One region of the Ruegeria sp. AI3 genome, then DNA from elsewhere that is predicted to be linked to it. Evidence: riboswitches for the same ligand, from Rfam matches in the RefSeq annotation. Region 1 holds a riboswitch; each other region holds the start of a gene.
The links. A riboswitch is a leader RNA that binds a small molecule or an ion and turns the genes downstream of it on or off. The one in region 1 is predicted to bind cobalamin.
Positions count from the first base shown of each region.

Region 2: another riboswitch for cobalamin. It lies ahead of ACRZ95_RS22080 (hypothetical protein); the one in region 1 lies ahead of ACRZ95_RS17615 (aromatic ring-hydroxylating oxygenase subunit alpha).
Region 3: another riboswitch for cobalamin. It lies ahead of nrdH (glutaredoxin-like protein NrdH); the one in region 1 lies ahead of ACRZ95_RS17615 (aromatic ring-hydroxylating oxygenase subunit alpha).

Region 1 covers NZ_JBQFYA010000012.1:112,654-118,178, reverse strand. The annotation lists gene ACRZ95_RS17630 (MurR/RpiR family transcriptional regulator) at 1-523, shown strand, start outside; gene ACRZ95_RS17625 (glutamine synthetase family protein) at 523-1,833, shown strand; gene ACRZ95_RS17620 (GNAT family N-acetyltransferase) at 1,948-2,469, shown strand; cobalamin riboswitch at 2,589-2,792, shown strand; gene ACRZ95_RS17615 (aromatic ring-hydroxylating oxygenase subunit alpha) at 2,857-4,128, shown strand; gene ACRZ95_RS17610 (hybrid-cluster NAD(P)-dependent oxidoreductase) at 4,134-5,213, shown strand; gene ACRZ95_RS17605 (hypothetical protein) at 5,475-5,525, shown strand, end outside.
Region 2 covers NZ_JBQFYA010000022.1:812-6,336, reverse strand. The annotation lists gene ACRZ95_RS22100 (bifunctional 2',3'-cyclic-nucleotide 2'-phosphodiesterase/3'-nucleotidase) at 1-699, shown strand, start outside; RNA gene ffs (signal recognition particle sRNA small type) at 739-837, shown strand; gene rsgA (ribosome small subunit-dependent GTPase A) at 995-2,023, shown strand; gene ACRZ95_RS22085 (alpha/beta fold hydrolase) at 2,067-2,924, opposite strand; cobalamin riboswitch at 3,085-3,304, shown strand; gene ACRZ95_RS22080 (hypothetical protein) at 3,393-3,800, shown strand; gene ACRZ95_RS22075 (phosphatase domain-containing protein) at 3,797-4,300, opposite strand; gene ACRZ95_RS22070 (DNA polymerase III subunit gamma/tau) at 4,470-5,525, shown strand, end outside.
Region 3 covers NZ_JBQFYA010000005.1:36,499-42,023, forward strand. The annotation lists gene nrdE (class 1b ribonucleoside-diphosphate reductase subunit alpha) at 1-1,337, opposite strand, end outside; gene nrdI (class Ib ribonucleoside-diphosphate reductase assembly flavoprotein NrdI) at 1,319-1,732, opposite strand; gene nrdH (glutaredoxin-like protein NrdH) at 1,748-1,969, opposite strand; cobalamin riboswitch at 2,055-2,246, opposite strand; gene ACRZ95_RS09500 (DEAD/DEAH box helicase) at 2,335-4,212, opposite strand; gene ACRZ95_RS09505 (hypothetical protein) at 4,450-4,902, shown strand.

The sequences.
Region 1 (5,525 bases):
GTCGGCAGAAGGTATCACCGAGGCTCAGTTTCAGCGCATATGCTCGGTACTGAGCCAGCCAAAAAGCGATGTCTATATTTTGGGCGGTCGGATCAGTGATACCATCGCGCAGCACCTGTCTTTTCACCTGCGCCAAACCCGCAGCGGCGTGTATCATCTTCCGGCCAACAATGAGGTCTGGCCGGAATACTTGCTGCGGATGAAGCCTGCCGATATCCTGTTTCTCGTCGATTTTCGCCGCTACCAACCCGCGCTGGCGCGATTGGCCGCGACTGCCGCGCAGGACCGAGGGGTTCGCGTTGTCCTCATGACAGACAAATGGCTGTCTCCCATATCCCGCCATGCGGCGGAAATCTTGCCAGTTCCGATCGAAAGCGGCACGCTCTGGGACACGTATACAGCGGCCCTTGCCGTGACCGAGGCGCTCGTGACGCGTATCGCCGAAGACAACTGGGACCAGACGAAATCCCGCATCGAAGCCTGGGATGCCATGCGATCCCACAATCAGGACCCCAACCCATGATGCCCAAAACCCCCTTGATGTTTGTCGCCACCTCTGACCTTGCCGGGAAATTACGGGGCAAGGCCTTTCCGGCGGATCAACTGAACAAGCGGTTGCAGCGTGGGGTCGGGTGGACACCAACGAACGTTCAGATCAACTGCTTTGACGGAATTGCCGAAAGCCCGTTTGGCGCGCTGGGCGATCTTCTTCTGATCCCGGACGCCACGGCCGAGGCAAAGGTCGAGTTCGGCGAAGAAACTGGCCTGCACTTTCTTATGGGCGATATCGTCACGCTGGATGGAGACCCGTGGGACTTCTGCACGCGCAGTCTTTTGAGGGCGGCGCTGGAGCGGCTGCACAAGGTCTCTGGGGCAAATTTATTGGCTGCGTTCGAGCATGAGTTCCAGCTGAAAGATCCGCCAAGTCAGGCCAACGAAGCCTATGGTCACCGGGGCTTTGGCCTGCAGCGGGATCTGTGCGAGACCTTGATCAACGCGATTTCTCAGGTCGGTCTGAAGCCGGATTCGATCATGAAGGAATATGGCCCAAACCAATATGAGGTCGTCATCGGCCCCGAGCTGGGTGTTCGCGCGGCGGACGCGGCCATCATGGTACGCGAACTGACCTATGCGACTGCACAGGCCTATGGCGAGCGGGCTACCTATACCCCTATTCGAGATGTCGCGAGCGTTGGGAATGGGGTCCATATCCATATGAGCTTTGTGGATGATCATGGCGCGCCGTTGACCTACGCCGAAGACGGCCCCTGCGGCATGTCGGATCTGACGAGTGCCTTCGCTGCTGGAGTATTGAAGTATCTGGATGCGATCCTGGCCCTGACTGCGCCTTCGGTGATCTCGTATGAACGCCTGACACCGCATCGTTGGTCTGCGGCTTTCAACAATCTGGGCTTTCGCGACCGCGAGGCTTCCTTGCGGATTTGTCCTGTGACCGCAAAAGACCCCGCCTCAATCGCGGGGCAGTTCAATATCGAATACCGTGCGGCGGACGCTGCAGCTTCGCCTCATCTGGCGCTTGCTGCGGTTGTCATGGCCGGGGCGAAGGGGATCGAAGAAGGGCTACCCGCGCCCGTTCCAACTGAAGAGGATCTTTCGCTTTTGGACGTCGCAGAACTGAACCAAAGAGGGCTGGTGCGCTTGCCTCAGACCTTGGAAGACGCGCTCGACCGGTTCGTTTCCAACCCGGTTGTGACCGGCTGGTTCCCCGAAGGCTTCGCCGAGGTGTACCAAGCTCACAAACAATCCGAGATCGCGACAACCGCACACCTGGACACAGACGCACGCTGCCGATTGTACGAAGAAACATATTGACCTGAGCGGCTCGTCTTGCCGAAGCTCGCCCAATGCGACCTCTGGGGCGTCGTTTGGGTAATCTCGCGCCGTATGACGCGGCGCAAGCTGTTTAGCTCAGGATAGGGATGGATCATGAACCGTTCAGAAACCGATGCCATCTTGAATGTGCATAGGCTGGCTTTTGGCGAACCGGAAGGTGAAGAAATCGCTCAACTCGCCGAAGATCTCCTTGAGCATCCGGAAACGATTTCAATCAGTGTGAGGCGTGACGGGCAGATCGCGGGCAATGTCATGTTCACCCCGTTTGTCTTCCAGGATCACCCGGACGTTAAATGCTATCTTCTGGCGCCCTGCGGTGTCTCGCCCGAGCATCAAGGCCGCGGAGTTGGCAGAGAGATGATGGAGACCAGCATCAAGCACTTGAGGTCCATTGGAACAGACGCTGTCTTTGTGTTGGGCGTGCCGACTTTCTACCCCTTATTCGGGTTTGTCCCGACTGACAAAGAGACGCCATATCCGGACCTTCTGACGATCCCCGAGGCATGGATGACGCTTGAGCTCACTGCAGGATGTGTTGAAAAGCTGGCGGGCAAAACACTTGCGATTGCGCCCTTCATGCACGCGCATTTGTGGGACACATCACAACACGGGTGAATTCCGTTTTTTTGTTCTTGCCTCAAGCTGTAGCCCTGTTTCAGGTTTCCATTTCTGCTGGGCATGTCTGTTTTGTTTCTGGAAATGTCGCAAGGCTTTCAGCCGCGAATTCATCCCCGCGTAGGTTGCGCGTGTGAGGTGCTGCTGTCTGATTCTCGGGCGGCAGAGAATTGGGAAGCCGGTGCAATTCCGGCGCTGCCCCCGCAACGGTAAGAAAGGTCAGGTTCGACAGGTAACCACTGGGACGAGGATCCCGGGAAGGTGTCGAAACCGGGCGTAAGCCCCTTTCAAGTCCGGAAACCAGCCTTGCATATATGTCAAACCGCGGGTGGCGGTGGGGGCACAAGTTTCGGACGTGATCCTCGCACGGCTCCGGACTGGCCTCTGATGTCATCTGCCCAAGCTAAGCCGCGGGGCGCGGCAGGAGAGCCAGAAGTGAGCAACGTTCAAAGCCTGTTGGCGCGTCGAAACCCGGCCTATGCCCTTGAACAGGCATTCTATACAGATCCAGATGTATTTCAGGCCGATCTTGAGGCCATCCACTACCGCGACTGGCTATTTGCCATTCCGGCATGTGAACTGGTGAAAACAGGCGACTATGTAACCTACACTGTGGGCGCATACCGCGTGATCATCGTGCGCGGTGCGGACAATCAGATCCGGGCCTTCCACAACACCTGCCGCCATCGCGGGTCGATCATCTGCAAAGCGGCCAAGGGGAACTCGCCCAAACTGGTCTGCCCCTATCACCAGTGGACCTATGAGCTTGACGGCTCATTGCTGTGGGCGCGTGATATGGGGCCTGATTTCGACCCCAAACAACACGGGCTGAAAACCGTCCACTGCAGGGAACTGGCCGGGCTGGTCTATATCTGTCTTGCAGATGTAGCCCCCGATTTCGACACCTTCGCCAATAAAGCACGGCCCTATCTGGAGCCGCATGATTTGAACAACGCCAAGGTCGCCTTTGAAAGCACGATCATCGAAAAGGGCAACTGGAAGCTTGTTTGGGAAAACAACCGCGAGTGCTATCACTGCGGCGGCAACCACCCTTCGCTGTGCCGGACCTTCCCTGATGATCCCTCGGTAACCGGTATTGAAGGGGGTGAAGCCCCGGCCTTCATGCAAGCTCACTTCGACCGTTGCGAGGCTGCAGGGATGCCGTCGCAGTTCTATCTGCATGATGACGGGCAATACCGTCTGGCGCGGATGCCGCTGAAGGAAGGGGCGGAAAGCTACACTCTGGACGGCAAATCTGCGGTGCGCCGCTTTCTGGGCCGCGCGCCCTTTGCCGATGCGGGGACGTTGCTGAAGTTCCACTATCCCAGCACATGGAACCACTTCCTGGCCGATCACTCGATTGTCTTCCGCGTCACTCCGGTCAGCCCGACCGAGACCGAAGTCACCACGAAGTGGCTGGTCAACAAGGATGCGATCGAAGGGGTCGATTATGACGTCAAGCGCCTGACTGAGGTCTGGATGGCCACCAATGATGAAGATCGCCGCGTGGTGGAAGACAACCAGATGGGCATCAACAGTCCGGCCTATGTGCCGGGGCCGTATTCGGGGGTCCAGGAATCCGGTGTTCTGCAATTCACTGATTGGTATTGCAGCGCTTTGGCGCGTCACTTTGCGCCCAACACGATGGCGGCGGAGTGACGGAGATGAAAGACCTGAACGCTGTTGCCTCGATCTGGCAGGATGATGAGAGGCTGGAATGCGTCTCGGTCGTGCCCGAGACGCCAAACACCGCCAGCTTTACGTTCCGCGCCCCGTCCGGGGCTTTGTTTGCCTACCATCCGGGTCAGTTCCTGACGCTCGAGATTCCGGCACCGGGGCAGCCGGGAGGCGTTGTGCATCGGACCTATACGATCTCGTCATCCCCATCACGTCCGCGATCCATTACGATCACGGCCAAGGCGCAGCCGGACAGCATCGGTACTCGTTGGATGCTGGACAATCTGAAGCCGGGTATGCGGATGCGGGCAATTGGCCCGGCGGGTCTGTTCACCAATGCTGAAAGCGTCGCCGCCAAGTATCTGTTCGTCTCGGCGGGGTCGGGCATCACGCCTATGATGTCGATGACAACTTGCATGTGGGACGAAGGCCGCGATCTGGATGTAGTCTTCATCAATTGCGCCAAGCGCCCGTCCGAGATCATCTTCCGCCAACGGTTGGAGCAGATGGCAAGTCGGACGCCGGGTCTGGATCTGAAGTTCGTCGTAGAGGAAGCGGATCGTTACAGCCCCTGGACCGGCTACCAGGGTCAGTTCAACCAGCTGATGCTGGGCCTCATGGCCCCAGACTATCTGGACCGTGAGGTCTATTGCTGCGGTCCGGAGCCGTTCATGCAAGCTGTTCGGGACGCTCTGTCGGGTCTTGGCTTTGACATGGACAACTATCATCAGGAAAGCTTTGGAGCTCCGGTTGAGACCGAAGCGGATCAGCCCGATCTGGATGATATCGTTCCTGACGATGACAGCGCCGCCGAGATCGTGTTTGCGACCTCGGGTGTCACTGCTAAAGTCGCCGAGACAGATACGGTTCTGGCCGCCGCACGTGCCGTCGGGTTGAGCATTGCCTCGGGCTGTACGTTTGGCGTTTGCGGCACCTGCAAGGTCAAAAAGACCTCGGGTGAGGTGCACATGGTTCACAACGGCGGTATCTCCGAGGATGACATCGCAGCAGGCTACATTCTGGCATGCTGTTCAAACCCGATCGGCAAGGTCGAAGTTGAGGTGTGAACGGGAAGTCTCATGCTGAAACTGCAGGACGGCTGCGGCCGCCTGCGGTTTCAGAATTTTAAGTATTTGCATTGATCTCAGATACTTATCGCCCCAATACGCGCTTCGGGAAGTTTGGATAGCACAGGTTCGATCACGGATAGTTGATTCTATTCGGCAACATTCATGTGATTGCTCAAATTCTGTCTCTTTTCCGCCGGAATCTCCCCTGATAAAGCGGGTTGAGTACTGGGTGGGGTGTTGATAAGTGCGAGCAGGTATATGAGAGCCGGATATAACGGTCGTGTAGCCATTTCATGGAATCAAACCGAG
Region 2 (5,525 bases), on a different contig from region 1:
TCTGCAGTGTCCCCTTACAAATTCGGCGGCCGCGCTGGACCCAGAAACTATACGGACGTGCCTGTGGGTGAGATTTGCCTGCGACACGTCGCTGACCTGCATGTTTTTCCCAACGAACTGCGCGCCGTCGAAATCACCGGCGCGCAACTGCGGGATTGGCTTGAGATGTCGGCAAGTGTTTTCAACCAGATCCACCCAGACACCCAAGCTGAGCTGACCGATTCCCACCGGGCGGGGCATAACTTTGACGTCGTGTTTGGCGTCACATATCAGATCGACCTGTCCAGCCCGGCGCGGTTCGATAGCAACGGCGCCTTGACCGATCCAGCCGCCCAGCGCGTCCGCGACCTGTGCTTTGACGGGCAAACAGTCCGCGAAGACCAGAGCTTTGTCGTCGCCCTTAACAACTATCGCGCCAGCGGCGGTGGGCATTTCCCTTTCGTTGACAAGGCCCGGACCATTCCGCTGCCGTCCAGAGATATCAAAGAGATACTGCGCGACTACCTGTCAGATCGCCTGCCCGCAGACCCACTGGATCAGGCTCCTTACCCGTTCTCCTTAACTCCATTGAATGGTGCCAAAACGATCCTCAGAACCGGCAGCGGAGCGTTGAAGTATTTGCCTGAGCTCTGCGCGTACTCCCCGGAATTGCTGGGGCCTGATACCGAGGGCTTTGAAAGGATACGACTAACCTTGTGACGGGTTGTCATTTTCACATCCCTTCCCTATATCAGGCCCTGAGAGGTTGGCGCGGGCGAGCGCCTCGCCAACCTGGTCAGGTCCGGAAGGAAGCAGCCACAACGAGCCCCGCTTGGGTCGATGTCCAACCTCTCACTTTATATAAACCATCAGCCGCAGGAGGGCTTTATGATTGTAGCAAACTCCCTTCGGGCAGATCGGTTCTAAACCCAACTCTCCGATTGCCTGAACACATCACCAACGGATGCGCGTCTGCCATCCGATGGGATTGCTATATCTGAACACAGGCAAACCAATGTCTTTTACTCTTTCGGACCTGGGATGGTCCTCTCACTTTGCTGCACAACACGCGGCGCACGCGCAGCTTACGCCTTTTCGTCTCACCGCTGTTCACCGGGACCGTCTGGTCGGGATGAACGAGACCGCAGAAATGTCTCTATTGGCCCCTGGTCATTCCACCGGCGACTTCGCTGTCGGAGATTGGGTGCTGGCCGATGACAAGAATCGCGTTCAGCATCTGCTTGACCGGCGCAGCCTGTTGCAACGCCGTGCTGCCGGAACCGGAGCCGAGGCGCAACTGATCGCAGCCAATGTTGACGTGCTGTTCATCGTCAGCTCGTGCAATGCGGATTTCAATGTGCCCCGGCTCGAACGGTATCTGGCACTGGCGCATCAGGCGGGCTGCTATCCTGTCGTGGTCCTGACCAAAGCAGATAGCTGCTCGGACCCCGCAGCCTACGCCAAGCAGGCCGAAGCGCTGGCACCGTTTTTGACAGTCCTGACGGTCAACGCGCATGAAGCGTTAGACCTGCAGCAGGTTCTGGCATGGTGTCCGGCGAGTCAGACAGCGGCTTTGGTCGGGTCATCCGGGGTTGGCAAAACAACGCTCGCCAACGGAATGACCGGGCAGGATCAGGCAACAGCCACAATCCGCGAGGATGACGCCCGAGGCCGCCACACCACGACGTCTCGCGTCTTACATCCGATGCAAAATGGCGGTTGGCTGGTCGACACCCCCGGCATGCGCGCCCTGCGCCTGCTCGACGCGCAGGACGGGGTGGACGAAGTGTTCTCGGACATTCTGGAGCTGGCCCAAACCTGCCGGTTCTCGGATTGCCAGCATGAGGCCGAGCCCGGTTGCGCTGTGCAGGCGGCGATTGAAGCAGGCACACTGGATGCAGATCGGTTGGAACGCTGGCGCAAGCTGAGGCGCGAGGATCAGCGCAACTCTGAGACCGTGGCCGAGGCGCGGGCACGCGACAAGGCTTTCGGCAAGATGGTCCGATCTGCGATGCACGGAAAATCCGCGCGGCGCGGCGATTGAAACACGGGCTGAAAAAGGGGCGTCGGTCCGCCGGCGCCCCCCATCAAGCGATCAATCGTGGCCAGAGCACCGCATTTCGGCGGGCAAACACACCGATATGGCCGATCTCCCGAACACCAAACTCTTCCGGTGACAACAGGTGACGGCGTGCTTTTGGACCATAAAGCTCGGCCAACCGCCAAACGGCAGCTTCTGGGACCATCTCATCATCTGTGAAGGCAAAAAGGTCGACGGGAACGTCAGCATCCTGCCACGTAGCTTGCGGCAGTGTGTCTCCGATCTCGGGCAGATAGCTTTGCGGCGCGGTGCACCATTTGCGCCATTGCCAATAGACCTTAGGCGGTAGGTCTGTTCCAAACCCAAGTGCCTTGCCCGGCAAATACCCCAGGCCGCTCACGACCAGAGGCACATGCCCATACCAGAACAACCCGGCCAGAGCGCGGTACGGCCAAGGATGATCGCCCAACTTCACAAGGCCAGAACAGACGCAGATCATGCGATCAATCTTTTCGATATCCGGCTGCACTGGCCCCAGCATCCCTCCAAGCGAATGACCAACTGACCATTGCTGCGACAGCGGGAACCGTCGGCGCATCTCGGCCCGCGCGGCGGGCATGTCCTGCAACGCCCAATCGGCCATCGAAATCTTCGACCGACGCTGTGGGCCCGATTTCGAATGCCCGAATTCCCGGTAGTCGTAGATCAGACAGGCGATATCACGATCCGAGGCCAACCATTGTGCGAAATGCTTGTAGTAGTCTCGCGGAACCCCTGTCGCGCTGTTGACCACCACTACGGTTTCGGGCTGCGCCACGGGCCGGTAGATCCGCCCGGACAGGGCACCATCCCCCACCGGGATCTGAACATCTTCGATCAGCACTGTTTGGTTTGCATCCAACATGGGCATCCTCGGTGGAAAACTGAACTGATGAGTTCACATTGCAACTTGACCCCAGACAGCCCATGCAAGTCAACTGCGATCCCGCTTGACCACGCGTCCACTTTGCGGATCGTCTTTCCGCAGCGCAGAAAGTTCAACTTGACTCAGAATGGTTATGAACGCTAGCGATGGTTCGATGGTTCCCGGCTTTCACAAGAAGTCGGGATGAAAAGGGAACACGGTGCGGTTTTCCCCGGCTTGCTCGGGACGAACCAAATCCGCGACTGCCCCCGCAACTGTAAGCGGTGAGCGATGTCGAAGATCCACTGGCCGAAAGGCCGGGAAGGTCGGCAAAGCGATGACCCGCAAGTCAGGAGACCTGCCATCGTCAACATAACCCAAACTCGGGCGGGGTGTCCGGGCAGGCCGTGACAGACCCTATCTGCCCCACCTGATCCCAGCCCCTGTCCACCGCGCGGAGGGCGCAGGATGATCTGGAAGACGAAGACACATAGGTTCTCAGCAACCATCTGCCAACATACCGGCAAGACTTGCCCTGCATTGGCACGGCTGGCGCGTTCGATGGTTGACGCACTGGACCAAGCCGGTCCGGCGACCACATCGGATTTCGAAATCGAAGGCAGCAGCGACCTGACCCATTGCACGGACGGCTGCCACGCCCGGTTTCGGGCCAGCCAGTCTCGGGTGCGGGTCTATTGCGGAGCGGACCCTAATGCCGACAGCGAGACCCTCCATCGCTACGCCGACCTTATGTTCGGAACCGAAACGAGCAGCCTGCCTAGCGCAGCGATGACATCCCTGCCCTGCGCCATGCTCGAGGCATCAGTGATTGCGCCGCGCAAAACGACCCCGGCGGAACTGCAACTGTCGGCTTAGGAGTCTGCCAAAGCTCGGGCGGGCAAGGTGGCCCAGTGCTTCTGCGCATCGGTTTCGACCGCGCAGGGGCGTAGCTTGCGCAACCGATCCAGCGCTTGGGTTGGAGCCTCGCCGCATTCGATCATCAACCGCAACACAACCATGCCAGAGCGACCACATCCGCCCTGACAATGGACAAGCACGCGCCCTCCGCCAGACAAAGCCTGCCGCGCCGCGGCACTAACATCGGGCCATTGCGCATCAACCTCTGACGGTGGCACGCCGAAATCCTGAATCGGCAGATGCACCCAGCGGCTGGCGCGCCCCTGAACGTCGCGGCCAAAATCGCGGGCTCCAAACTGGACCAGCTCGGCCTCGGTTGTCATCGAAAGCACGAGCCCCGGCCTCCAATCTCCAATCGTTTCAAGGTCGCCTGCATAGTCGCCGCCCTTTCCCGGCATCGACGTTAGGGCAAGTGTGCCCCCGCCCACTTGCAAAGCATGAATGACCAAATTCGTCATGACAGCATCCCCCCGGAAGCGTTGATCCTGACTTTAGGCTTGATTCACAATCTGCAGAGTGTACCCCTGACGCGCCGGTTTCCAAAACAAAATCGTTCTTCAACTCATGTGGACGCGGGCGGCGCAGGCCTCTACGCTGCGGTGACGTTCCGAATCCGCCAGAGCAGACATGACCGACTCAGACAGCCCCGCCTATCAGGTTCTCGCCCGAAAATACCGCCCGGAAACCTTTGCCGATCTGGTGGGTCAGGATGCGATGGTCCGCACGCTCAAAAACGCGTTCGAGGCGGATCGCATCGCGCAAGCCTTTGTCATGACAGGCATTCGCGGAACCGGTAAAACCACGACCGCACGGATCATTGCGAAAGGCATGAACTGCATCGGACCGGACGGAACTGGCGGACCCACGACCGAGCCTTGCGGCCAATGTGAGCACTGCGTCGCCATCATGGAGGGCCGTCATGTCGACGTAATGGAGATGGACGCCGCCAGCCGCACCGGCGTCAATGATATTCGCGAGATTATCGACAGTGTTCGCTACCGCGCTGCCTCGTCCCGCTACAAAATCTACATCATCGATGAGGTCCACATGCTGTCGACCAGCGCCTTCAACGCGCTGCTCAAGACGCTCGAGGAGCCGCCGGCGCATGTGAAGTTCATCTTTGCCACAACCGAGATTCGCAAGGTTCCCGTCACGGTTCTGTCGCGCTGCCAACGCTTCGACCTGCGCCGGATCGAACCCGAGGATATGATCGGCCTGCTACGCAAGATCGCCTCTGCTGAAAGCGCTGAGATTGCCGAGGATGCGTTGGCGCTGATCACCCGTGCTGCCGAGGGATCTGCTCGCGACGCGACCTCATTACTGGATCAGGCGATCTCGCATGGGGCCGGAGAGACGACGGCAGATCAAGTCCGCGCGATGCTGGGTCTCGCGGATCGTGGCCGGGTTCTGGACCTCATGGACATGATCCTGCGGGGCGATGCAGCTGGGGCGCTGACCGAGCTTGGTGGCCAATACGCCGAAGGGGCTGACCCACTGGCCGTGCTGCGTGATCTGGCCGAAATCACTCATTGGGTTTCTGTCGTGAAGATCACCCCCGATGCGGCCGAAGACCCCACTGTTTCCCCGGATGAACGCGCCCGGGGCCAGCAGATGGCTGAGGCCCTCCCCATGCGGGTGCTGACTCGGATGTGGCAGATGCTGTTGAAAGCGCTTGAGGAAGTT
Region 3 (5,525 bases), on a different contig from region 1:
ATTGCCGACATCTCAGACACCGCCGTCAGCGCGCGGATCGCAGCGCCGACAGTACGACCCAGATCGCCGCCATCCATCGTCTTGGCAATGTTCAGCGAGCCGAGGTTGCAGGAGATATCCGTGCCCAGATGGGAATAGCTGAGGTCATCGTTGAACTCGGACGCTTCATTGACCTGCAAAATCTCGGAGCACAGGTTCGACATGTTGATCCGGCCCGCAATGGGGTTCATCCGGTTCACCGTGTCTTCGAACATCACGTAGGGGTAACCGGATTCGAACTGAATCTCGGCGATGGTCTGGAAGAATTCGCGCGCGTTGACCTTGGATTTACGGATGCGCTTGTCATCGACCATCTCGTGATATTTCTCGGTCACCGAGATTTCCGAGAACGGCACGCCGTAGACCTTTTCCACGTCATGGGGCGAGAACAGGTACATATCAGCGTTTTTCTTCGCCAGCTCGAAAGTGATGTCAGGGATCACCACGCCAAGGCTCAGCGTTTTGATACGGATTTTCTCATCCGCGTTTTCGCGCTTGGTGTCGAGGAAGCGCATGATGTCCGGGTGGTGCGCGTTCAGATACACCGCACCCGCACCTTGCCGCGCGCCAAGCTGATTGGCGTAGGAGAAACTGTCCTCCAGCAGTTTCATCACCGGGATCACGCCTGACGATTGGTTCTCAATGCCTTTGATCGGCGCGCCGTGCTCGCGGATGTTGGTCAGCAGCAGCGCCACACCTCCGCCGCGTTTGGACAGTTGCAGGGCCGAGTTGATGCCGCGACCGATGCTCTCCATGTTGTCCTCAAGCCGCAGCAGGAAGCACGAGATCAACTCCCCGCGTGAGGATTTGCCCGCGTTCAGGAAGGTGGGCGTGGCGGGCTGGAAGCGACCGTCGAGGATTTCCTCCATGAAGGACAGGGCCAGCGCCTCATCCCCGCGCGCCAGCGCCAGCGCGGTCATGACGACGCGGTCCTCATAACGTTCCAGGAACCGCTGCCCGTCACGGGTTTTCAGCGTATATGAGGTGTAATATTTGAACGCGCCCAGAAAGGTCGGGAACCGGAACTTCTTGGCATAGGCCGCATCCCAGATCTTCCGCATGAAGTTTTTGGAATACTGGTCCAGAATGGCCTCTTCATAATAGCCCTCGGAAACCAGATACCCGAGCTTTTCGTCCAGCGAGTGGAAGAACACGGTGTTCTGGTTCACGTGCTGCAGGAAATACTGCCGCGCGGCCATACGGTCGGCATCGAACCGAATCTTCCCCTCACCATCATAGAGGTTCAGCATCGCGTTCAGCGCGTGATAATCCTGCTCGTTTACGCTGCTGTCGAGCATAGGTGTCTCCCTAGTTTTTTCAGCCCGGCGCGGACGCGGGCGATGTCGGTCTCTGTTCCGGCCAGCTCGAATGTGTCGAGCAGCGGTACGTTGCATTTCTGGGCGATGATGCGACCGGCCAAAGCGTAGGTCGCACCGAAATTGCGGTTGCCTGTGCCGATCACCCCAACGATCCCGGCACGTCTGTCCGGGTTGTTCAGGAACCGGATCACCTGTTTCGGAACCGCCCCGCGCCCTTCGCCATCGGCATAGGTGGGGCTGATCAGCACGTAGGAGTGTCCGGGGTCAGGCAGCGGGTCCATTCCATTCGGAATGCGGAAAGAGGTCAGGCCCAGCCGCGAGACGAAGCGGTGGGTGTTTCCGGATTTCGATGAGAAATAGACCAGCGCCGGGATCGGCGCGGTCATGGATCAGGCCAGTTGGGCGATCATGTCCGGGCGGAAACCCGACCAGTGATCACTGCCCGCAACAACGACAGGGGCCTGACGATAGCCCAACTCGGTCACATGGGTCATTGCGCTGTCGTCCTGGGTCAGGTCGATGACGTCATAGGCGATGCCTTTTGCATCCAGCGCGCGGGTGGTGGCGGTGCATTGTACGCATGCGGGTTTGGAATATACGGTAATGCTCATGTCGTCCTCTGTCCTTTTAATGAATGCCGAGGACGCTGCGGGCAAAATGACCCCTGAACACGCCCCCGAACCCTCCGTTCGCGGTTCTCTTTCTTTGCTTACGGCAGGTCTCCTGGCTCGCGGATTGACGTTCGAACTGGCCTTCCCAAAAGCACGCTTTCAGTGGCGTATTCAGTCGAACTCTCCGCTTACAGTTGCGGGGGCAGCGCCGGTTTTTCACCGGTTTCCCTCTTAGCTTTCAACAGGAATCGAAAGAACCGAAGCAACACCATATTGGGGTTGGTGGTGGCATGTTGTCAATATATGGTGTGGCGAAGAAAATAAATTTCTTCGCTTGCACAACCAGCCACGTGCGCTAAGGCGGTCTACCTTTTCCGCTTGGGCATCGCGTTGCCACCCTTCATCGCAGCCGCCCGCGCGCGGTTTTTCTTGCTGCTTGGCTTGCCTTTGGGCGGAGGCGGGCCTTTCGGACGGCGCGCGGGTTTCTTATGCTGATCGCCCGAGGGCACCTCTTCCCGTTTGGGGCGCGTTTCGGGCTTGGGTTTCTCGGCCGGTTTCCGGTGTGGTTTTGCGGGTTGAGGCTCAGCCGCGCGGGCCTGGCGTTCAGCACGTTCGGGGCGCTTCTTGCCTTTGAAGTCGCGCTTGGGGCCTTTGCGGCCACCACCGGAAAGGGCGGGCGGCGCGTCCAGTTGCACGATGGTCTTGGTGCCTTCGACCGTCATTTTGGGGCCGATGGCCTTCAGGAAACCTTCGACACTGCTTTCGCGAATCTCGATATAGCTTTCTGTGTCAGCAATGCGGATCGCGCCGATATCGTCTTTGGTGATCTTGCCCGCCTTACACAACATGGGCAGCAAATAGCGAGGCGAGGCGTTTTCGTTGTGTCCCTCCGACAGCGAAAACCACACGCTTGGGCCAAAGGGCACGTTCGGTTTTGCCGCTGCATCCGGCGTGTCGCTCAGCTCTTCGGGGGCGGAGTGCTTGCGCCCGTATTGACGCAGATAGGCCGCCGCCAGCTGTTGCGGCGAAAAGCGCGAGACCAGATCGTCGACCAGAGCACTTTCCCCCTCGGTCACATCCACGGTCCAATCATCCGAGCTGAAAATCCGCTGCATATCCTGCGCCTGAACCTCGTCGGCCGAGGGCGCAGACCCCCACTCGGCGGTCAGCTTAGCGAATTTCAGCAGGCGTTGCGCCTTTTTGAACGATGCAGGCGGTACGATCAGCGCGCTGACGCCTTTCCGCCCGGCGCGTCCGGTTCGCCCCGAGCGGTGCAGCAGCGTTTCATGGCTGTTCGGCAGTTCCGCATGGATCACCAGATCAAGGTTCGGCAGGTCGATGCCGCGCGCGGCCACATCGGTCGCCACACAGACGCGGGCGCGTCCGTCGCGCATGGCTTGTAGCGCGTTCGAACGTTCGCTTTGCGTCAGCTCGCCGGACAGGGCCACGACCGAGAATCCACGATTCGACAACCGCGCCGTCAGGCGGCTGACCATGGCGCGGGTGTTGCAGAAGATGATGGCGTTGGGGGCCTCGTAGAACCGCAACACGTTGATGATTGCATTCTCACCATCGCGCGGGGCCACGTTCATCGCGCGGTATTCGATATCGGCATGTTGTGTGCGCTCGCTGACGGTGCTGACCCGCTCGGCATCGTGCTGATACCGCGCGGCGAGGGAGGCGATGGCGCGGGGAACCGTCGCGGAAAACAGCAGTGTCTGACGCTCGGACGGTGTCTGTTCCAGAATGAACTCAAGATCTTCGCGGAAGCCCAGGTCGAGCATTTCATCGGCTTCATCCAGAACCACGGCGCGCACAGCAGTCAGGTCAATCGACTCGCGCATGATATGGTCGCGCAGGCGGCCCGGCGTTGCGACCACGATATGCGCGCCACGGGCCAGCGCCCGCCGCTCGTCTCGCATATCCATGCCGCCGACACAGGACGCGATGAACGCGCCTGCATCCGCATAAAGCCATGCCAATTCGCGTTTGACCTGCATCGCCAATTCACGCGTCGGCGCGATGACCAGCGCCAAAGGCGCGCCAGCCCCATCGAATACATCCACGTCGCCCAGTATGGTCGGGGCGATGGCAAGGCCGAAGCCAATGGTTTTCCCCGATCCGGTCTGTGCCGAAACCAACATGTCGCGACCTTCTAAGTCGGGCGCGGATACGGCGGTTTGGACAGGGGTCAGCGTGTCATACCCTTTGCGATCAAGGGCGTCTTGAAGTGTCTGATTCATGGCTCGGCTCTTTGGGATGCTGCGGTCACCCTCAGAGCGTCTATTACGCGGATGATCGTCGAAGGGCACTCCTTACCGAGTGAGGCGCCGGATGTATAGTGTGGAAAGCGACCTGTGCGATCAAACAGAGCATAAACGCTTGATGAAGGTTCCTTCAGGAAAGTTGTAATCCGTCGCACTCTTCCCAATCTGTTGAACACAGCCAGAGATGGCACCGATTTCAGGGAGAAAGAGACCATGACCAGATTTATGACTGCCGGAGCAGCCGCTCTGGCCACGAGCCTAGCCCTTGGTACTGCCGCTGGTGCCGAAACCACGCCTGATCTGCGCGGTATTTGGACGGCCAGCCAGACTACAGTTTCGCCGTCGAATTCGGCTACCGGCGATGCTCCACGATTTAACCAGTCGGAATGGGTGCTCGAAATTCAGGCTCAGAACGACAATGTCTTCTGGGGGCCGAGTATGTGGCGTCGCAATGCCATGGATGACTGGACGATGTACGAGGCCACCGGTTCCATCAGCCAGGATGGCTCTGGAAAGATCGGGATCGTCGAAAGCTCGGCCGAGCCGGCGATTGGCGTAAACGCTTTGATTGACGCGCGCTACGAGGATGGGCGAATTTACGCGGATTTCCGTAGCCTGCGGAATGGAACTACCTACAGCACCGTTCTGGAACGTCAGGTGAACTGAAGCGTTTTCGGCCCGGCCGGACTGTAGGGGGTACGGACTGTCGCCTGATTTTGACTGCGACAGAATAGTAGGTAAACCGTCCGGGTCGGAACGCTTCTCAATATCGGAAAACTCGTCTCCATAGGGAGGAGGCGGACCGGACGGTAATTTCGCCGCTCGCGACATGATCCATGATATGCCGGGTTTACACGCGGCGTTCCTCGGCCCGGGTTACTCGGATCTCGCGAACCTTCAGCGCGGAGTCACGCACGGTGAAAAATTCGCCGTCCGGTCCAAGCTCCATTACAGAATGGCATCCTATCCGCAGTATGCCGCAGGTTCTGTTGGGAGGATTTGTCCAGTCGATCTTTTGCGAACATATCTGTTTTGCCTCCGCGACCGACTTCAGTACGGCAGGCGTTTTTTAAGCGTCGGTTAAGAACCAATACCGGGCGCAAGCCTCACTCTAAATGCCGTCTTTTGCATATGCTCGACAGCGCAGGTGTGTAATAGGGAACTTAGCCCTGTTTCGGTCCGAACGATTCGGTTCGGCGGACGGTGCGGCGTTGTCAGTTCCTGCAATTTGCGATCAGTTTATCGTCTGTTGCCGTTTGCACCTGCAGCAAATCGCAATATTCCGGTCA